Regions from separate parts of the Psychrobacter sp. Ps4 genome, predicted to be linked through region 2. Evidence: predicted binding sites of a transcription regulator. Region 2 holds the regulator's gene; each other region holds the start of a gene.
The links. The regulator PhoB, encoded in region 2, activates phosphate uptake and scavenging genes when phosphate is short. The targets are predictions, from matches to a motif close to TGTCATNAANCTGTCATAA.
Positions count from the first base shown of each region.

Region 1: a site for PhoB is predicted at 2,413-2,431, ahead of pstS (phosphate ABC transporter substrate-binding protein PstS). Genes of this name have one in related genera too.
Region 3: a site for PhoB is predicted at 1,816-1,834, ahead of I3252_RS11165 (inorganic phosphate transporter). Genes of this name have one in related genera too.
Region 4: a site for PhoB is predicted at 2,485-2,503, ahead of I3252_RS10470 (porin). Genes of this name have one in related genera too.

Region 1 covers NZ_JADQAK010000005.1:66,111-70,665, reverse strand. The annotation lists gene pstC (phosphate ABC transporter permease subunit PstC) at 27-980, opposite strand; gene pstS (phosphate ABC transporter substrate-binding protein PstS) at 1,177-2,340, opposite strand; TPP riboswitch at 2,633-2,776, shown strand; gene thiC (phosphomethylpyrimidine synthase ThiC) at 3,025-4,555, shown strand, end outside.
Region 2 covers NZ_JADQAK010000015.1:51,109-55,663, reverse strand. The annotation lists gene I3252_RS09810 (3'-5' exonuclease) at 1-88, opposite strand, end outside; gene I3252_RS09805 (M23 family metallopeptidase) at 297-899, shown strand; gene phoR (phosphate regulon sensor histidine kinase PhoR) at 896-1,999, opposite strand; gene phoB (phosphate regulon transcriptional regulator PhoB) at 2,080-2,784, opposite strand; gene dtd (D-aminoacyl-tRNA deacylase) at 2,941-3,396, opposite strand; gene asd (archaetidylserine decarboxylase) at 3,509-4,345, shown strand; gene I3252_RS09780 (DUF1287 domain-containing protein) at 4,478-4,555, opposite strand, start outside.
Region 3 covers NZ_JADQAK010000019.1:55,718-60,272, reverse strand. The annotation lists gene I3252_RS11170 (aminotransferase class I/II-fold pyridoxal phosphate-dependent enzyme) at 1-54, shown strand, start outside; gene I3252_RS11165 (inorganic phosphate transporter) at 176-1,783, opposite strand; gene I3252_RS11160 (ATPase) at 2,422-4,065, opposite strand; gene I3252_RS11155 (hypothetical protein) at 4,319-4,555, shown strand, end outside.
Region 4 covers NZ_JADQAK010000017.1:42,763-47,317, reverse strand. The annotation lists gene I3252_RS10475 (malate synthase G) at 1-1,907, shown strand, start outside; gene I3252_RS10470 (porin) at 2,641-3,723, shown strand; gene I3252_RS10465 (CTP synthase) at 3,919-4,555, shown strand, end outside.

The DNA.
Region 1 (4,555 bases), on a different contig from region 2:
AAAGACCTATCAAGATTGTCAAACGACTACCGATTGCCTGCCTTGTGATCCATGCGCATGAGCATGAGTTTTGCTAGAGATAGTACAATGAAGGTGATGACAAATAAGATTAAGCCTAAATGTAATAAAGAAGCCAAATGTAGCTCACTCGACGCTTCGGCAAACTCGTTGGCTAAAGCTGAGGTAATAGTGACACCAGAGGTAAACAGACTCGGACTGATGTTAAAGGCATTACCAATCAAGAAAGTCACTGCCATCGTCTCACCCAATGCCCGACCCAGTCCTAAGATCACGCCACCAACCACGCCAGCTTTGGTATACGGCAAAATGATCTTGAACATGACTTCCCACGTCGTTGCGCCCATACCATATGCCGACTCTTTGAGTAGGTCTGGCACGACCGAAAAAACATCGCGCATGGTGGCGGCGATAAATGGAATAATCATGATGGCCAGTACCAACGAGGCGGTAAACATACCCAATCCCATTGGTGCGCCCGTAAATAGCTTGCCAATGATAGGCAATGGACCGACGTGCTCAATAAACCAAGGCTGAATATGATCGCCAAAGAACGGCGCAAAGACAAACAATCCCCACATACCGTAAATGATAGAAGGAATACCCGCTAATAACTCAATGGCAATACCAAGTGGTTTTTTGAGGAAGGTTGGGCACATCTCGGTCAAAAATATGGCAATGCCAAAACTGATTGGTACTGCAATGAGAATAGCTATAAATGACGTTACTAGCGTGCCATAAATAGGGGCAAGAGCCCCGTACTCATTGGCGACCGTATCCCAATTATTACTGGTATAAAATCCAAGACCAAATGTTTGAATGCTCGGCCACGCTCCGATGATTAAGGAGACTAAAATGCCGCCCAACGATAAGAGTACTAATATGGCAAAAGCCTTAGTAGCATTCACAAACAATAAGTCATAGCGCTTTTGTTTAGCCAGTTGGGACCTTAAATCATTCATAAGTGTCTCAGCATTAAATAGAATCAAGTCAAAATAGTAGAAGCATTCATTCGGTTTTATCACAACAAACTTGTCATCAAACTTGCTGTGATAAAACCTCTCAAATAACTACCGGAGAATAGTTATTCGAGAGGATAACTCGAAAGGGACTAGTAAGGCACTGACAAGGTATTAAAGAATATTTAGCAGAAACAGGTTACTGAGCAGGCTTATACACAGGCTGTCCATCACTGCCTTTTACCTCGTTCCATTTTTCCTTGAATAAGGCAACCGCTGCATCAGAGAATGGTACGTAATCGAGTGCCATAGCATCGTCATCACCTTGGGTATAAGCCCAATCAAAGAAGTTCAACACGCCAGCCACTTGCTGAGGATTCTCTGGTTGCTTATGTACTAGGATAAAGGTCGCAGCAGCGATCGGCCATGCTTGCTCAGTCTCAGAGTTGGTGATGACTTTATAAAAGCCTGCTTGCTGTGACCAGTCGATATCACCTGCCGCAGCAAATGTCTCAGCAGATGGCTGAACGACGTTGCCAGCAGCGTTTTTCAATGCAGTATGTGACATGTTGTTTTGCTTGGCATAAGCATACTCAACGTAGCCGATAGAGTTTTTCATACGATTTACGTAGCTTGAAACCCCTTCGTTACCTTTACCACCTGCACCAGTCGCAGACGTTGGCCATTTGACTGTTTTATCAACACCAACTGTGTCTTTCCAGTCTGGCGAGACTTTAGCAAGATAATCCGTAAAGTTAAACGTTGTGCCAGAACCATCTGAGCGGAATACTGTCGTAATAGCTGCATCAGGCAAAGTCAAATCTGGGTTCATGGCTTTGATGGCTGGGTCATTCCAGTTGCTAATCTTACCCAAATAGATGTCTGCCAACGTTGCACCGTCTAATTTCAACGCGCCCGGCTCAATACCATCGATGTTGACGATTGGCACGACGCCACCGATAACCGTCGGAAACTGAATCAAGCCTGCTGCGTCTAGCTCTTCAGGCGTCATCGGCGCGTCAGACGCCCCAAAATCGACTGTTTTTGATTCGATTTGTTTGATACCACCAGAAGAGCCAATCGATTGGTAATTGACTTGGCCACCGGTAGCAGCGTTGTAGTCGTAAGACCATTTAGCATAAATAGGCTGCGGGAACGATGCCCCTGCACCCGTGATATTCATAGCGATATTCTCAGCAGATTTAAAACCTGCTGCAGAAGCAGATGTTGTCTGAGTAGTTGCTTCAGTGGTGGTGACAGCGCTACTGCTATCCGCAGCTGGCTCTGTCGTTTCAGTCGATTTATTACATGCCGTAAGCACTAATGTACAACTAACGGCCACTGCTAATAACGAATAACGCATGTAGGACTCCTAAAGTTTAACAACGATACAAAAAAGCATTGTTTATGACATGCGTGCTATCTTGCCAAATCTTTATGACAGTTTAATGACAACCTCCAGAATCTTTCATTCGCTTTACATAATATTTAGATAAGCTATCTACAGCTCAGTAATATCAAGTGATTTCAATCACTGGTACTCTAGAGTCGTTCTCATAAAAACATCGAACCTCAAACTCAACGCCTGATATTTTCATCTAAATATCATTAGCCCTCATTGCAGAACTTTGTTAGTATTGATGTGATTTACAACACTGACAGACTCGGGGTGCGGTGTATTATCGGCTCACTTTATAAGCTTTCCTTATTAAAGTAGTCGCCTTTATACATTCGCTGAGAGATCACCCGCCGAACCTGATGCGGTTAGTACCGACGCAGGGAAGTCTTAAGCACTTTGTTATTTATGGCAAAGGACGTGCAGAAATGCCTTTTTTATCCTCATTACTATCTTAATGTGCGTGATGTGCTATTAAGTAGTGAAGACTGATATAAAGCTGCGTCCAACGTTTGATGAGCATCATCCGTGACTATATTATTTGGTCGTAGGCTGATGCTCATGAGCTGAATTTGTCTGGATCACAGATGCTCCCCCCGCAGCTACTGGCGGTGTTGCTTTTATTCAAAAACCAACACGCTAGGACAGCATATGACAACTTTATTAGCCACTTCTCCTTCTCAAAAACCTTCTAAGACAGATGCGTTAAAGACCCCTGCTCACCGCAGTGCCAGTGATGCGCGCTTCGAGGAAGATGCGCGTGATTTGCATCGCATCTTACCTGCTTCGCGCAAAGTCTATATCGAAGGCTCTAGATCCGATATTCAAGTACCCATGCGTGAAATCACCCTTGATCCTACCCCTGTGCAAGGCGTCCCTGAAAGCGAATGGGAGCAAAATCCACCGTTTTATGTCTATGACACCTCTGGCGTGTATACCGACCCCAACGTCGAGATTGATTTGACCAAAGGCTTGCCGAAACTGCGTGAAGGTTGGATAAATGAGCGCGGTGATACCGAGCAATTAAGCGGACTGTCTAGCTTTTATGGAATGGCACGCGCCCGCGATATCAGCACTGCCAATCTACGATTTGCTCATATCGATAAACCTCGCCGCGCCAAAGATGTCGATGGCAAAGCTGGCAACGTCACGCAGATGTACTATGCACGCCGCGGCATTATCACCCCTGAGATGGAATACATCGCCATTCGCGAAACGCAAAAACAGCATGAGCTGACCGATATGCGTCAACATGACGGTGAAAACTTTGGCGCTAATACGCCGACGGTTATCACTCCTGAGTTTGTGCGGAGTGAAGTGGCTGCAGGTCGCGCCATTATCCCAAATAACATCAATCACCCTGAATCTGAGCCGATGATTATCGGGCGTAATTTTTTGGTAAAAATTAATGCCAATATTGGTAACTCAGCGCTCGGCTCTTCTATCGATGAAGAGGTGTCTAAAATGACGTGGGCCACGCGTTGGGGTGCGGATAACATCATGGATTTGTCGACTGGCAATCATATTCACGAAACGCGCGAATGGCTGATTCGTAACTCGCCAGTGCCGATTGGTACTGTACCGATTTACCAAGCGCTAGAAAAAGTCGATGGCGTGGCTGAAGATTTAACGTGGGAGATATTCCGCGATACGCTGATTGAGCAAGCCGAACAAGGTGTCGATTACTTTACTATCCATGCGGGTGTTTTATTAGAGTACGTGCCGCTAACTGCTGGACGCTTAACGGGCATCGTCTCGCGTGGCGGATCTATCATGGCGCAGTGGTGCATGTTTCATAATAAAGAGAGCTTTTTATATACTCATTTTGAAGATATATGTGAAATCATGAAGCAGTACGATGTGGCGTTTAGTCTAGGCGATGGCTTACGTCCAGGCTGTTTGCAAGATGCCAATGACGAGGCGCAATTTGGTGAGCTGCGTACCCTTGGCGAGTTGACCCAAGTGGCGTGGAGGCATGACGTACAGGTCATGATTGAAGGTCCGGGGCACGTGGCGATGAACCGTATTAAAGAGAATATGGACTTGCAATTAGAAGTTTGTGCCGACGCACCTTTTTATACCTTAGGACCCTTAACCACCGATATCGCACCCGGTTATGACCATATCACCAGTGCAATTGGTGCGGCAATGATCGGCTGGTTTGGTACCGCGATGCTGTGCT
Region 2 (4,555 bases):
TCATCGCATTAATAGTCGCCACTTGAATCGGACGCGGATCACGACCTTGGTCGGTTTCGGTATCGATAATCAGCGCAGTATCAGTCATAAAAGTTCAGCCATGGATAACAATAATAGATAGTAATAATAGATAGTAACATTGGTATTTTATGTAACGTTTTAAAAATACGTAAACTTTAAAAGAAACGTTATGTTTATGGGGATAAAAACTAGAGATAACAATGGCATACAAAGAATAGATAACTTCACTTATATAATATCAATTGAAGTCCATTTAAAAAACTGAAGAGAGATAGATGCCAGCAGATGACAGTAATCCACAATTAAAGCCACAGAAAAAGCCAACCTTTTTAAATCGTGTACTCAGTGTGCTTATTAAAGCGGCTGTATTGTTGATGCTATTATTTGTATTTGATAGGCTCTTACCCAGTATCAGCCAACAAACTCAGTCATTTGTGATGGCAAAATGGCAACAGCTCAGTTTATTACAGCAGGAACTACCGACGGAAAACAGCTTACCCAGTCCACTTCCAGAGCAACATCTAACAGATACATGGGGCGCTGCACGCAGTCAAGGTCGCAGTCATGAAGGTATCGATATCTTTGCCGCACGAGGCACACCAATACGAGCCACGACACAAGGCATCGTCAGCAAAGTTGGTGAAAATACGTTAGGCGGTCGTGTGGTGGTGGTGGTTGGACCAGGCGGCGCAGGGCATTATTATGCGCATTTAGAAGATTATGCAGATATTAGTCCAAACGACTGGGTTAATGCCGGCGATATCATCGGCTACGTCGGCGACAGTGGCAATGCAAAAGGTACGCCGCCACATGTACATTACGGTATTTATATCAGCGGCAGTGCAGTGAACCCCTATCCACTTTTACAAAAAGATTAGGGTACCGCAGCTGATCTAATGTGGGCAGCTGGAAATACCATACTGAACGTCGAGCCTACCCCTTCTACTGATTCAATTTGTAAGTTAGCCTCATGCTGATATAAAACGTGTTTAACGATTGCCAAACCTAGCCCTGTGCCGCCAGTCGCCCGACTACGACCTTTATCAATACGATAAAAACGCTCCGTCAACCGTGCGATATGCTCAGGTGCAATACCAATACCGTTGTCTTCGACGGCAAATCGGCAACCTTCTGACGTTTTTGTCCAGCTAATGGCGATATTACCGCCCTTGGGCGTGTATTTGATGGCATTAATCACCAGATTAGAAAGCGCGCTATTTAGATACATCTCTGAGCCATACAGTCCGTCATAAGTGTCTATCTGCAAGTGAATGGTATGCCCATATTCTTGATTGTACGCTTGCGCATCATCATAAACATGGGTCAGCAGCTTGGTCATATCAATATAGCTGAGCTCATGGGTTTCTTCGATTTCGATGCGAGATAACAGCAATAAGTCATTCACAATTCTATTCATACGCGCAGTCTGTTGGCTCATCAGCTCAAACCCGCGCTTCCAATGCGGCGGCATATCTGGCTGATCCGAAAAATTTTCTAGATAGCCCATCATGACGGTCAACGGTGTGCGTAACTCATGCGAGACATTCGCCACAAAATCGCGGCGCATCTCCTCCAAATGATGCAAGCGCGTCACATCATAAATAATGAGCAACTTCTCGTCGCCAAAAGGTGTGAGCTCACACTTTAGATAACGCTTGGGCGCGCGCCACGAGACAATGTGCACACCATCCTGAGCACCATCGTTAGGGTTGGTCGTCGCCTGATAATACTGACGAAATTCAGGCGCACTGATAAAGTCAAAAATGCACTTACCTTTATCTGATAATTGTAACAACATTAAATCTTCGGCGGCCTGATTCCACCATTCGAGCCCATCATCGTCATTGAGCAAAACCACCGCATCACGCAATGCGCGTAGTGCGCTTCTAATTTTTTTGAGTTGATCCGTTGTATTTTGCTGAGTTGCTAGCAGTGATTTATTTTGTTGGTCGCCTTGAGCCGATATTAGGGTGTTCATCCATCATCCTTATCACTATTCGCCGTTTTTCACTGTGCTGCGATTAACATGCTGCTTTTATAGCGAATAAAAACCGTCCGTTAAATTGGTTCAATAAAGCTAGAAAATCGATAGCCTGTCCCACGCACCGTCTGTATCAACGTATCACATTGATGCGGTCGTAATAATGTCCGCAAACGTTTGATATGCACATCAATGGTTCTATCTTCGATATATACATTACCGCCCCATACTTGGTCTAGCAGCTGCGTCCGCGTATAGGCACGCTCTGGATGACTCATAAAAAATGCCAATAATCGATATTCCGTAGGCCCGACATCAACCACTTTACCAGCCGCTGTCACTCGCTGACTTTTGGGATCAAGGCTCAAATTGCCGATTTCGATAGGTTTATCACTATTGAGCGCGTTACTACGCCGCAATACTGCTTTGATTCTGGATATCAACTCACGTGTCGAAAAAGGCTTGGTCATATAATCATCAGCACCAGCATCAAGGCCATGCACCTTGCTGTCCTCTTCACTTTTAGCTGTCAACATAATGACTGGTATCTCAGCGAGTAGCTCATCGTTTTTGAGCAATCGGCAAAAATCAATGCCACTTTTATCACCGGGTAGCATCCAATCTAGCAAAATCAGCGCAGGGCGGTGATCGACCACTTGTTGGTGCGCCTCAGATACATCCGCTGCCTGCAGACTATCAAATCCCGCCATCTCTAGCGTCATGACGATCATTTCACGAATCGCAGGTTCATCTTCAACAATCAAAATTTGCTCATTATACATACGGCATTCTCAGTGTTAGAGGACAACATTTAGCTGACAAAAAAGGCGATAAATGCTCGCCTGCTGCTCCCTATTAAACGGGGTAATTATGACAGTTTAATGACATTCAACTTTTAAGCGCTTCATAGATCTCGTGACGGCTAATGCTTAGTTTACTCAATTCACTTCTAACAAGAAATTCAATGGCCCGTCATTGACGCTCGACACTTGCATATTAGCGCCAAACTGACCCGTTGCCACGTTTGGATGTTGCGTGTTGGCATAGGCGACCAATTGCGCAAACAACGCTTGCGCCGCATCAGGTGCCATCGCACCACCAAAGTCAGGGCGACGACCCTTGTCTGTTTTTGCCATTAGCGTAAACTGTGATACCAATAACAGTCCGCCACCAACTTGCTGGACATTTTTATCCAGTTTGCCGTACTTGGCAGGATCATCATCATTGTCAAAAATACGATAGGTGAGGATTTTATCCACCATTCGCTGTGCGCTTGTTAGGTCGTCATCAGGCCCTAAACCAATATAAGCCAATATGCCTTGCTCAATCGTACCAACACACTGCGCATCGACGGTAACACTAGCATGGCGTACGCGCTGTATAAGTGCTTTCATTTACGGATTCCTTACCAATTATGCCCATACAATAATACGCCGTCCATGATAAAATACGGCCATTCTCTTGCTTATTAATTATTACATCACACCCTATTTTGGTAGCCTCATTATGAATGTATTCACTACTTTACAACAGCTTGTCCCGCAGCAGCAACTGAGTAAAGTTGCTGGGCGTCTAGCCGCTAGCCGCCATCCTTATGTTAAACGCACGTTTATCCGTAGCTTTGCTAAAGCCTACAACGTCAGCTTAGACGAGTATGAGCGCCAAAGTCTCAACGCCTATGAGAGCTTTAATGACTTTTTTACCCGTGAGCTAAAAGAAGACGCGCGCCCTATCGACATGACGCCTCATGGTATCGTCAGTCCTGCCGATGGTATTATCTCGCAGTTGGGTCAAATTGACGACCATAAATTGCTCCAAGCAAAAGGTCGCTATTATGACGTTGGTCAACTTCTTGCTGACAGTGAAGATGGGCGCTATTTTGCGGATGGCAGTTTTGCAACGGTTTATCTTGCGCCCAGTAACTATCACCGTGTACATATGCCCTTCGCCGGCACTCTGACCAAAACCCGTTATGTACCGGGTACGCTGTTTTCGGTCAACAATACTACGGCGGCGAACGTGCCAGACTTATTTGCGCGTAATGAACGCTTGGTTTGTCTGTTTGATACAGTATATGGTAAAGCAGCGGTGGTGATGGTTGGGGCGATGATTGTCGCTGGTATCGAAACGGTGGCAACTGGTAAAATTTCCCGCACTGATGATATTCAAGAAGCTGAGCACAATATGAGCTTTGAAAAAGGCGATGAGCTGGGTCGTTTTTATTTAGGCTCAACCGCAATTGTCATTCTACCAAAAGGCGCAAAAGCAGATTGGCAAGACAGTATGAAAGCCGATAGTGTGGTGAAAATGGGACAGCTATTGGGTGTCGCTAACACTCCATAGGCAAGCGATTTAACGACTCAAAAAAGCTCAGTTCAGCATCCTAATCTATGTTGAACTGAGCTTTTTATTGTGGGTAATTATCTTATCGCAACATACTAGCTTAATAATGAAAGTAGTTAATAAAAAAAGTAGTTAATAACGAAAGTGTTTGAGAATAGGATAAGTAAATAAGATGTTTTCTTCTTGCGTACCGCGTCCGATATTGTGAAT
Region 3 (4,555 bases), on a different contig from region 2:
GACCGCTTAGATCGCTTCTTTGCCAAAAAGCGCAAACAATTTGGTACCGAATAAACCTTAACTTGACATAAAAAAAACGCTTACCGGCATGATGCTGATAAGCGTTTTTTATTTGAAACGTGCTTATAAATAAGGTTAAATAAGATTTAAGCAAAAACCTTAATAAGCGTACGTGTTAAAAAATATTGACCAAAATAATATAACTGATTGCAGACATTGCCGCTGCTGCAGGAAGAGTAATGATCCATGCCAAACCGATAGGTTTCATCAACGCCCAATTGGTGTCTCTATTGACGATACCGATACCCAGTACTGCACCGACCAAGGTATGCGTGCTTGATACGGGCAGACCCATGGTTGACGCGCCCATTACCACTGCAGCCGCAGCCAATTCAGCTGAAAAACCAGAAGCGGGATGCATTTTTGCCAAGTTGGTACCAACCGTTTGAATAACTTCTTTACCAATGAACCAAAGACCAACGATAAGCGCAACACCAAAGGTCAGCATAACCGCAGGCGGTACAGCGGCTTCAGTCGCAATGCTATTGGTACGGATAACATCCATAATCGCGGCGAAAGGACCGACTGCATTGGCAATATCGTTTGAGCCATGGCTAAAGGCAAAAGCAGAGGCGGTAAAGACTTGCATCCAGCTAAACATAATAAACGTCGCTTTGGTCAAATCCTCTTTATGTTTACCGCGGATACTCTTGGTATAGATAAAGGTCGCAAGCCACACTAGCGCCGCGATCATACCCATGATTAAAAAGCCTTGCAGCGTCGTCATGCCATTATTGACATTCTTTAGACCTTTAAAGATGACCAAAGAGGCCATGACCGCGCCGCCTGCAGCCGCAATGATAGGAACCCATTGTTTCAACGCTTTTAGCGTATCAAGGTTGCTGCGTTCATTTTCAATCTCATAAAGCTGTTTATAATAATCAGTCTCTAAATCTTCAACATCGCAATCATCATCTTTGTAGATTTCTTGATCACGCAACATCGCTGACGTATAGGCCAGCTGTTCTGATTCTGTTAAACCGTCCAAAAATTCTTTGTGGTTTTGTTTTAAGGTTTTTTTGTCGCCTTTCAAAGTCGCAATGTGCGCCTCTGTTCTATCATTATACTCAATGATGTTTTTCTTAATCTGTCCATATAATACATAGGACAAAACGCCGCCCAATAGCGGTGATAATACCCAAGAAATCGCGATGGTGCCAATCGTACTCCAATTCACCGTTGATAATGCCATTTCAGTACCACCTAACGTGATACCTAATACAATAGAGCTACCAACAACACCGCCAATAATGGCGTGCGTGGTTGAAACGGGCAGACCCTTTTTGGTGGCAAATAATAACCAAAATGCGGCAGCGATGAGCGCTGACAGCATGACATAAATGAATTGGTTGGGCGTTACTGAAAGACCATCTAAATCGACAATGCCGCTTCGAATGGTATCGGTGACTTCACCACCTGCCAGTACGGCTCCGGACACTTCAAATATCGCTGCGATACCCAGTGCCTGCGGGATAGTCAACGTCCCTGCACCTACTGAGGTACCAAAGGAGTTGGCGACATCGTTACCACCAATATTGAATGCCATAAAGACACCAAAAGCAGTGGCCACAATAAATAGCGTCGTCTGTTGACGCATCGTGTAATCTAGACCCCACCACAAAAAGTAGGCGGTCATCGCAATCAGTAAAATGGCAAAAAATAGATTTATTCTCATAGAACCGACTGATTTGACTGGCTCTGTAGAACTGTTGCTAATACCCATACGTTGATACGTCCTGCGTAAGCTGATTGAAATTATAGGCGGTTGATGACATTGCGCGGCTATTAATAATGCTCGTGATAGCTTCTGACATTAATATAACGTATATGAAACGCGCAATATGCTTGCTAAAAAACGGTTTTTCTTACTGCTATCTTGGTGCTCTACCCTAACGCTTATCTTTTATTTACTCGTATTTTATTTTACGTAAAGGCAGTAAATAAGGTAAAACACATCACTCAATATGTCATAAAGCCGCAAGGAATATTGCCAAATCGTCTGATTACAGCAGCTTGCGGCTTAGAGATGTCGTAGTAATAATTTTGGTTCTAATAACTGCTATTGTAAGAACCTTTGCCAAACTTATTAATCAGAGTGATTAAAATGTCTGTGTCAAAGGGTAAAACACGCTACTCACTCAGTGAGTTTCGTGCACAGCAGGAGCTATTACGCGCCTATTATATTAAATATAAGCGCATAATGCATGATGATATTGCAAGATTTGTAACTGCCAGCGTATGTGTTAGAAAACATCCTGCTGTAACGCCGCATTATACTCTCTTTCCCTGAATTTATTTAACGTTAAATATATAATTATGGCGCTTTGTAACCAGCTACCTAATTGAATGACCAATCACATATCAGCTGCCACACAACGCTGATAGTTGCTTAATCGCATGATCTAAAACATCCAAACGTGCTTGACGCTTCTCATTGGTCGCGATGACGCACCACGGTGCGTATTCTGTATCGGTACGTGCCAGCATATCCGCCGCAGACTGCACATAATCCGACCATTTATCACGGTTGCGCCAGTCATCGTCCGTCAGCTTAAACTGCTTGTGCGGTGTCTTTTGACGTGCCTCAAAACGTTTAAGCTGTTCTTTTTTATCGATAGCCAACCAGTATTTGATAACGATTGTCCCCGCCGCGGCTAAATCCGCCTCAAAGCGATTGATTTCATCGTAAGCACGCTGCCATTCCTCATCCGTGGCAAAACCCTCAATGCGCTCAACCAAAACGCGCCCATACCAAGTCCGATCAAAAATGGCAATACGGCTAATACGGTCGGCTTGCTCGTTCGGAAGTTTGGTCCAAAAACGCCATAGATAAGGATGTTGCAGCTCATACAGCATTGGCGCACTGATATTATAAATTTGATACTCGCGTGGGTCGAGCGGCGCCACCAATCTTTTGATCGCGCCACCTTTGCCAGCAGCGTCCATTCCTTCAAAGGCAAAAACGATATGACGCCCTTTGCGCGCACGCAGCAACTGGGCAAGGCGAACTTGTTTTTCTACCAACTCATCACGGTAGTCCGACTTATCAATCTCTGCATCATCGATATTTTTTAGACATTTAGGAATTTTTACAGGTTCAAACTTTGCTGATTTGAGTGCTTGCTGAGCTTGCTTCTTAGCCTTCGATTTATCAGAGGTGTTTACTGTATTTTTTTTACTACTCATTAGCGCGGTTTGCATCGCTTGTAGCACTTCATGGCAAAAATGGTCAGCCGCATCTGACTTGTCATCACCATCAATGATGATCCAATCATCTTGCTGGCGTAACAGAATGGTAGCTACTTGATTAAAGGTTTCGATAACTTTTTTACTATTCCAGTCAATTTGGTATAAAAACTGCGGATCGGCTTCATCGTCATTCAATCGCGCTTGCAACGTTTCGATATCGACATGGAACCAGCATTTAAGCAGTCGGGTTTGATTGGCAGCTAGGTCTTGTTCAAATGCTTGTAGCTTAATAAGCTGCTGCTGTAAATATGCTTGCCATTGCGCAATCGGTAACGCTTTGTCTTTGGCAGACTTGTCATTGTCTGACGTTGCCATACGCATGACGTTATAAAGCAAGTCAGCATACCAGTTGCCAAAATAAACCATCACATCGCCATGACGGGGTAACGCCTTGGTATGTGCCTGCCAAATCGGCTGATACGTTAAAGGACAATCACCAACGGTTGCCTCAACTTTAAGTAGTCGAGGATCTACCCATTGGCGCAATTGCTTGACAGCAGTCCCCTTGCCTGCCTGCTCCATACCATTGACCAATACCAATAGCCCTGTTGGTTTATTGAGGGTTGGCGGCGTCTGTTGCCGCGTTGCTCGTAGAGCATATTGGGCCGTGACCAGTGCCAATCTCAGTGCATCTTTGTCCATAGAAAACTGGCTCAGGGGATTGGGGGTTAGGCGCTCATCGACAATTTGCTCACTAAATTGTACACTTAGCGCTTGTGGTGCAGTGGGTTCAGCCGTCTTATTATTTTTGCTCATAACTGTCATCATCCTATGATTGAAAGCGTGTTAGCGTCATCATAGCATTGCAGCAATTCGGTAAATAACGCTGCTATGTAACAGTTTGACATTTGTATTCTGCTTTATTTTCTTTTAAGGTGAACACAATCTCAGACACATGCTGTAATCACGCTCTATAAATACAAAAACCAAAAGTATAAAACATGGTTTATCCTGAGCCTTTTATTTGCAACCTTTTAACCCTCTTTACTTTTATGCAGGTTTACTGACCATGGCCTCTTTAGCCGATTTACAACAACATTTGAACCGTTTTTGGGCACTGCCTTATCATGAAAATTTGGCATTAAACGATAAACTTAGTGAGGTGCAAGCTTGGCAACGAGATCGTATTCAGAACACTCATAAAGACTTGTTTGAGCAACCTCAAAATCAATTAATGGCAGATTATTTTTTGACACAATTGTATGGCGGCGATGAGTTTAAATTGCTGGCCAAACAGTTAGAACGC
Region 4 (4,555 bases), on a different contig from region 2:
TGTTGCCAGAAGGCGATGATTTTAAAGTTAGCACAGAAAATGTCGATGACGAGATTGCTCATATTGCAGGCCCGCAGTTGGTCGTACCAGTACGTAATGCGCGCTACGCATTGAACGCAACCAACGCTCGTTGGGGCAGCTTGTATGATGCTTTATATGGTACTGACGTTATCAGTGACGAAAATGGTCAAGAAGCAAAAGGTGGTTACAACCCAACTCGCGGTGCTGCTGTCGTTGCTTATGCCAAACAATTCCTAGATGAAAACTTTGCCTTGGTGTCAGGTTCATATAACGATGCAACCGGCTTTAAAGTGGTCGATGGTAAGCTTGAAATTGTCCAAGGTGATAGTAGTACTGAGCTAAAAGATGCCGAAAAATTCGTTGGTTTCGTCGGTGATGCAGAAAGCCCAACGGGTATTTTATTAAAAAACAACGGTTTGCATGCAGAAATTCAAATAGATGCCAACCATCCAGTCGGTAAAGACGACCCTGCACATATCAAAGATGTGTTGCTAGAGTCAGCTATTACGGCAATTCAAGATTGTGAAGACTCAATCGCTGCCGTCGATGCAGAAGAAAAAGTGGAAGTGTATCGCAATTGGCTTGGTCTCATGAATGGTGACTTGCTAGAAACCTTTGAAAAAGGTGGCAAAACCCGCACACGTCAGCAAAATCCAGATCGTGAATACACTACCCCAGATGGTGGTAAGCTTATCCTGCCAGGTCGTTCGTTATTGCTGATTCGTAACGTCGGTCACCTCATGCAAAACCCTGCAATATTGGTCGACTTGGGTGATGGTCAAGAACAAATATTTGAAGGCTTAATGGATGGCTTGATTACACCACTATTAACGCTCAATGACCTTAAAGGTAAAAATGCGCTATCGAATTCACGTAAAGGTTCAATGTATATCGTTAAACCAAAAATGCATGGTCCTGAAGAAGTCAAAATGGCCAACGATTTATTCAATGCAGTAGAAGACTTATTAGGATTAGAGCGTAATACCATCAAAATCGGTATCATGGATGAAGAGCGCCGCATGACAGTCAACTTGAAAGAAGCCATCCGCCAAGCGAAAGAGCGCGTCATTTTCATTAACACAGGTTTCTTAGATCGTACCGGTGATGAGATGCATACCAGCATGAATGCAGGTCCATTTGTACCTAAGGGTGAGATGAAGTCACAAGCATGGCAGCCAGCCTACGAGCAGTGGAACGTTGATATCGGTTTAGAGACTGGTTTACAAGGTGTTGCTCAGATTGGTAAAGGCATGTGGGCGAAGCCTGACGAGATGAAAGAGATGATGGACACCAAAGCTGCACATCCTAAGTCTGGAGCCAGTACCGCATGGGTACCGTCACCAACAGGGGCAACCTTGCACAGCATGCACTATCATCAAGTGAGTGTTGCTGATGTTCAAGACAGCCTAAAATCACGTGAGCGTGCCAGCTTAGACGACATTTTGACCATTCCATTAGCAAAAAATACTAATTGGACAGATGAAGAGAAACAACAAGAGCTTGAAAATAACGCTCAGGGCATCTTAGGATATGTTGTGCGTTGGGTAAACCAAGGCGTTGGTTGTTCTAAAGTACCGGATATCAATGATGTTGGTCTAATGGAAGACCGTGCAACTTTACGTATCTCAAGCCAACACATTGCCAACTGGTTGCATCACGATGTTGTGAGTGAGCAACAAGTGATGGATACGATGAAGCGTATGGCAAAAGTAGTTGATGAGCAAAATGCAGGCGATAGCGACTATCAGACGATGGCAGATAGCTTTGACCACTCTTATGCATTCAAAGCGGCCTGTGACTTAGTGTTTAAAGGTCGCGAGCAGCCGAGTGGCTATACTGAGCCATTATTACATCAGGCACGCCTTGATCTAAAAGCAGGCTGCTAATATTGCGCAGGTTAATATTAGAATATGGCATACTTGACATTCTATTATGATACTGTCATGACTAAATGAGGCTTCTTCTTGGCTTTTATACTTAATAAGAAGTCTGTGATAGCCATTGACTAAGGTTATAGTCTGGACACAAGAGCAGTGAAAATACCTTTTTTACTGTTCTTGTAGCAATTTTTCGATCTCAATTGTGACTGTCAGTATGTCATAAACCACATTTATTATTTTTTATTAGCCGTACTTGTTAATGAACAAGTACGGCTTTATTTTTGTTAATCAAAGAGTATTCATTACGATAGTTTCAAGTTCTTGGTAATTATATTAATCAATAATATCTTTATCTATTTGAGCAGATAGGGATTTTTTTACAATGAACCACATTCTATAGTAGATATGGTGTTCAACAAATACTGGGTTTAAAAATCTAAAAAAAATGTTGCAAATTATGTCAAAGTTGTTATGCTTGTATTCGAAGTATGAGTTTGGTAACGGATGTTACGCAACGGAGCGATAAAGACCTAAGATTACATGGCATTTACTTTTTAATCCCAGTTATGTAAGTCATTGTTTTTTTCATCTTACTGTAATAGAACTTCGCCACACTTGTTTCTGACTAATCTCGGTAGCCAGTTACACATTATATCTTTGAGGATTTGTGACGATACCATTATGAGCACCAGCTAATAATAGCTAGCTTATTACTAAAATTGTAAAGTGGAGATACCCCATGAAAAAACTACTTTTAGCTACAGCAGTTGCTGCCTTATCTGTATCTGCAGCCAATGCAGCACCAACTGTTTATGGTAAAGCATTCTTAGCTGCCGACTACGTTAATGCTGAATATAATTCAGTTGGTAATGTAAATGACTTTGATGAAGATACAATAGAAATCAACTCTCATTCTTCACGTTTAGGTTTCAAAGGCTCTGAAGCCATGACTGCTAATACTGATGTTATTTATCAATTAGAGTATGGCACAAGCATCGATGGTGATAATGATACTTTCTCTAACCGTGATACATACCTAGGTATTAATAACAAGCAATTCGGTGAGTTCCGTGTTGGTAAAAACCAATCTAGCCTAGACAAAATTAACAACGTTGTTGTTAACGAAGGCTATTGGGATAACATGGGTACGAATGAAATGGAAGACGACGTTGTTGAAGCGTTGAATATGGCTGATAGTGGTCGTATTAATAGCTCAGTGATCTGGGCTGCACCAAAATACAATAACCTACCATTAGAATTGTATGCTATGTATAGCTCTGATGATGATAATTTCAACAATGATGCGGGCTTCGGTGTTGCAATGATGTTTGACCAAGGTACAGGCTTCACTGCTGGTGTGGCTTATGATAAAGACCAAAACATCAATGGTGATATCATCCGTGGTACGGCCACTGTAGACTTAGGAAAATACATCGCAGCCCCTATAACACTCGGTGCTTTGTATCAGGTTGCAGATTATGACTTTACTGGTTCTGAAAAAGAAAAAGGTCTAGTTGTGAGTGCTCAAATGGCGCTAGCTAACTTTGCACGTCCAGCTTCTATTTACACTCAGTACAACAAGACTGACAATCTAGCTGGTATTGATAACGCTGAATCAGATCAGATCGTTGTTGGCGGTAAGTACTTCTTTAAAGACAATATCATCATGCATGCCTATGCTGGTATGAACAATGCTGATAACGTTAATACTATGTATAACACTGGTGTTAAAGATCCTATTACTAATAAAGACATACTTGCCAAGGTAAAAGGCGATGCTGAAGTATTCGTAGTTGGTACTGGTCTAGAATACAAATTCTAATCTAAGCATTAGAATCTGATTATAAAAACTCATCCTTCGGGGTGAGTTTTTTTTGTTATATCCTTTTTGAGTGGGTAGTGCGTTATAATAGCTAAGTACTAAAACTTGAATGTTTCAAAGAGTTTATGCTTTTGCCCTATATTTTTTGACGTATTTTTAGTAAAATCCTTCTTTACCAATTACCGACAGAGTACTATGACCAAGTTTATATTTGTGACCGGTGGGGTAGTGTCCTCACTAGGAAAAGGTATCACCGCAGCCTCTCTTGCAGCGGTCTTAGAAGCCCGTGGCGTGACCGTCACGATGACCAAGATGGATCCGTACATCAACGTCGATCCAGGTACGATGAGCCCATTCCAGCATGGCGAAGTATTCGTCACCGAAGATGGTGCAGAGACTGATTTAGATTTGGGTTACTATGAGCGCTTCTTACGCCATTCAAAAATGAGTAAGAGCAATAACTTTACTAGTGGTCGTATCTATCAAAACGTCTTGAATAAAGAGCGCCGTGGTGAATATCTTGGTGGTACAGTACAAGTTATTCCACATATCACTGATGAAATTAAGAGTAAAATCTTAGCCAGTGGTGAAGGTTATGATATCGCTATTATTGAGATTGGCGGTACGGTTGGTGACATCGAATCGTTACCATTTATGGAAGCCGTCCGCCAAATGCAAGTAGAGCTTGGTCGCAATAGAGCCATGCTGATGCATTTGACGCTAGTTCCTTACATTGCTAGTGCAGGCGAAACCAAAACCAAACCAACGCAGCATTCAGTAAAAGAGCTACGTTCTATCGGTTTGCAGCCTGACATATTGATTTGCCGCTCTG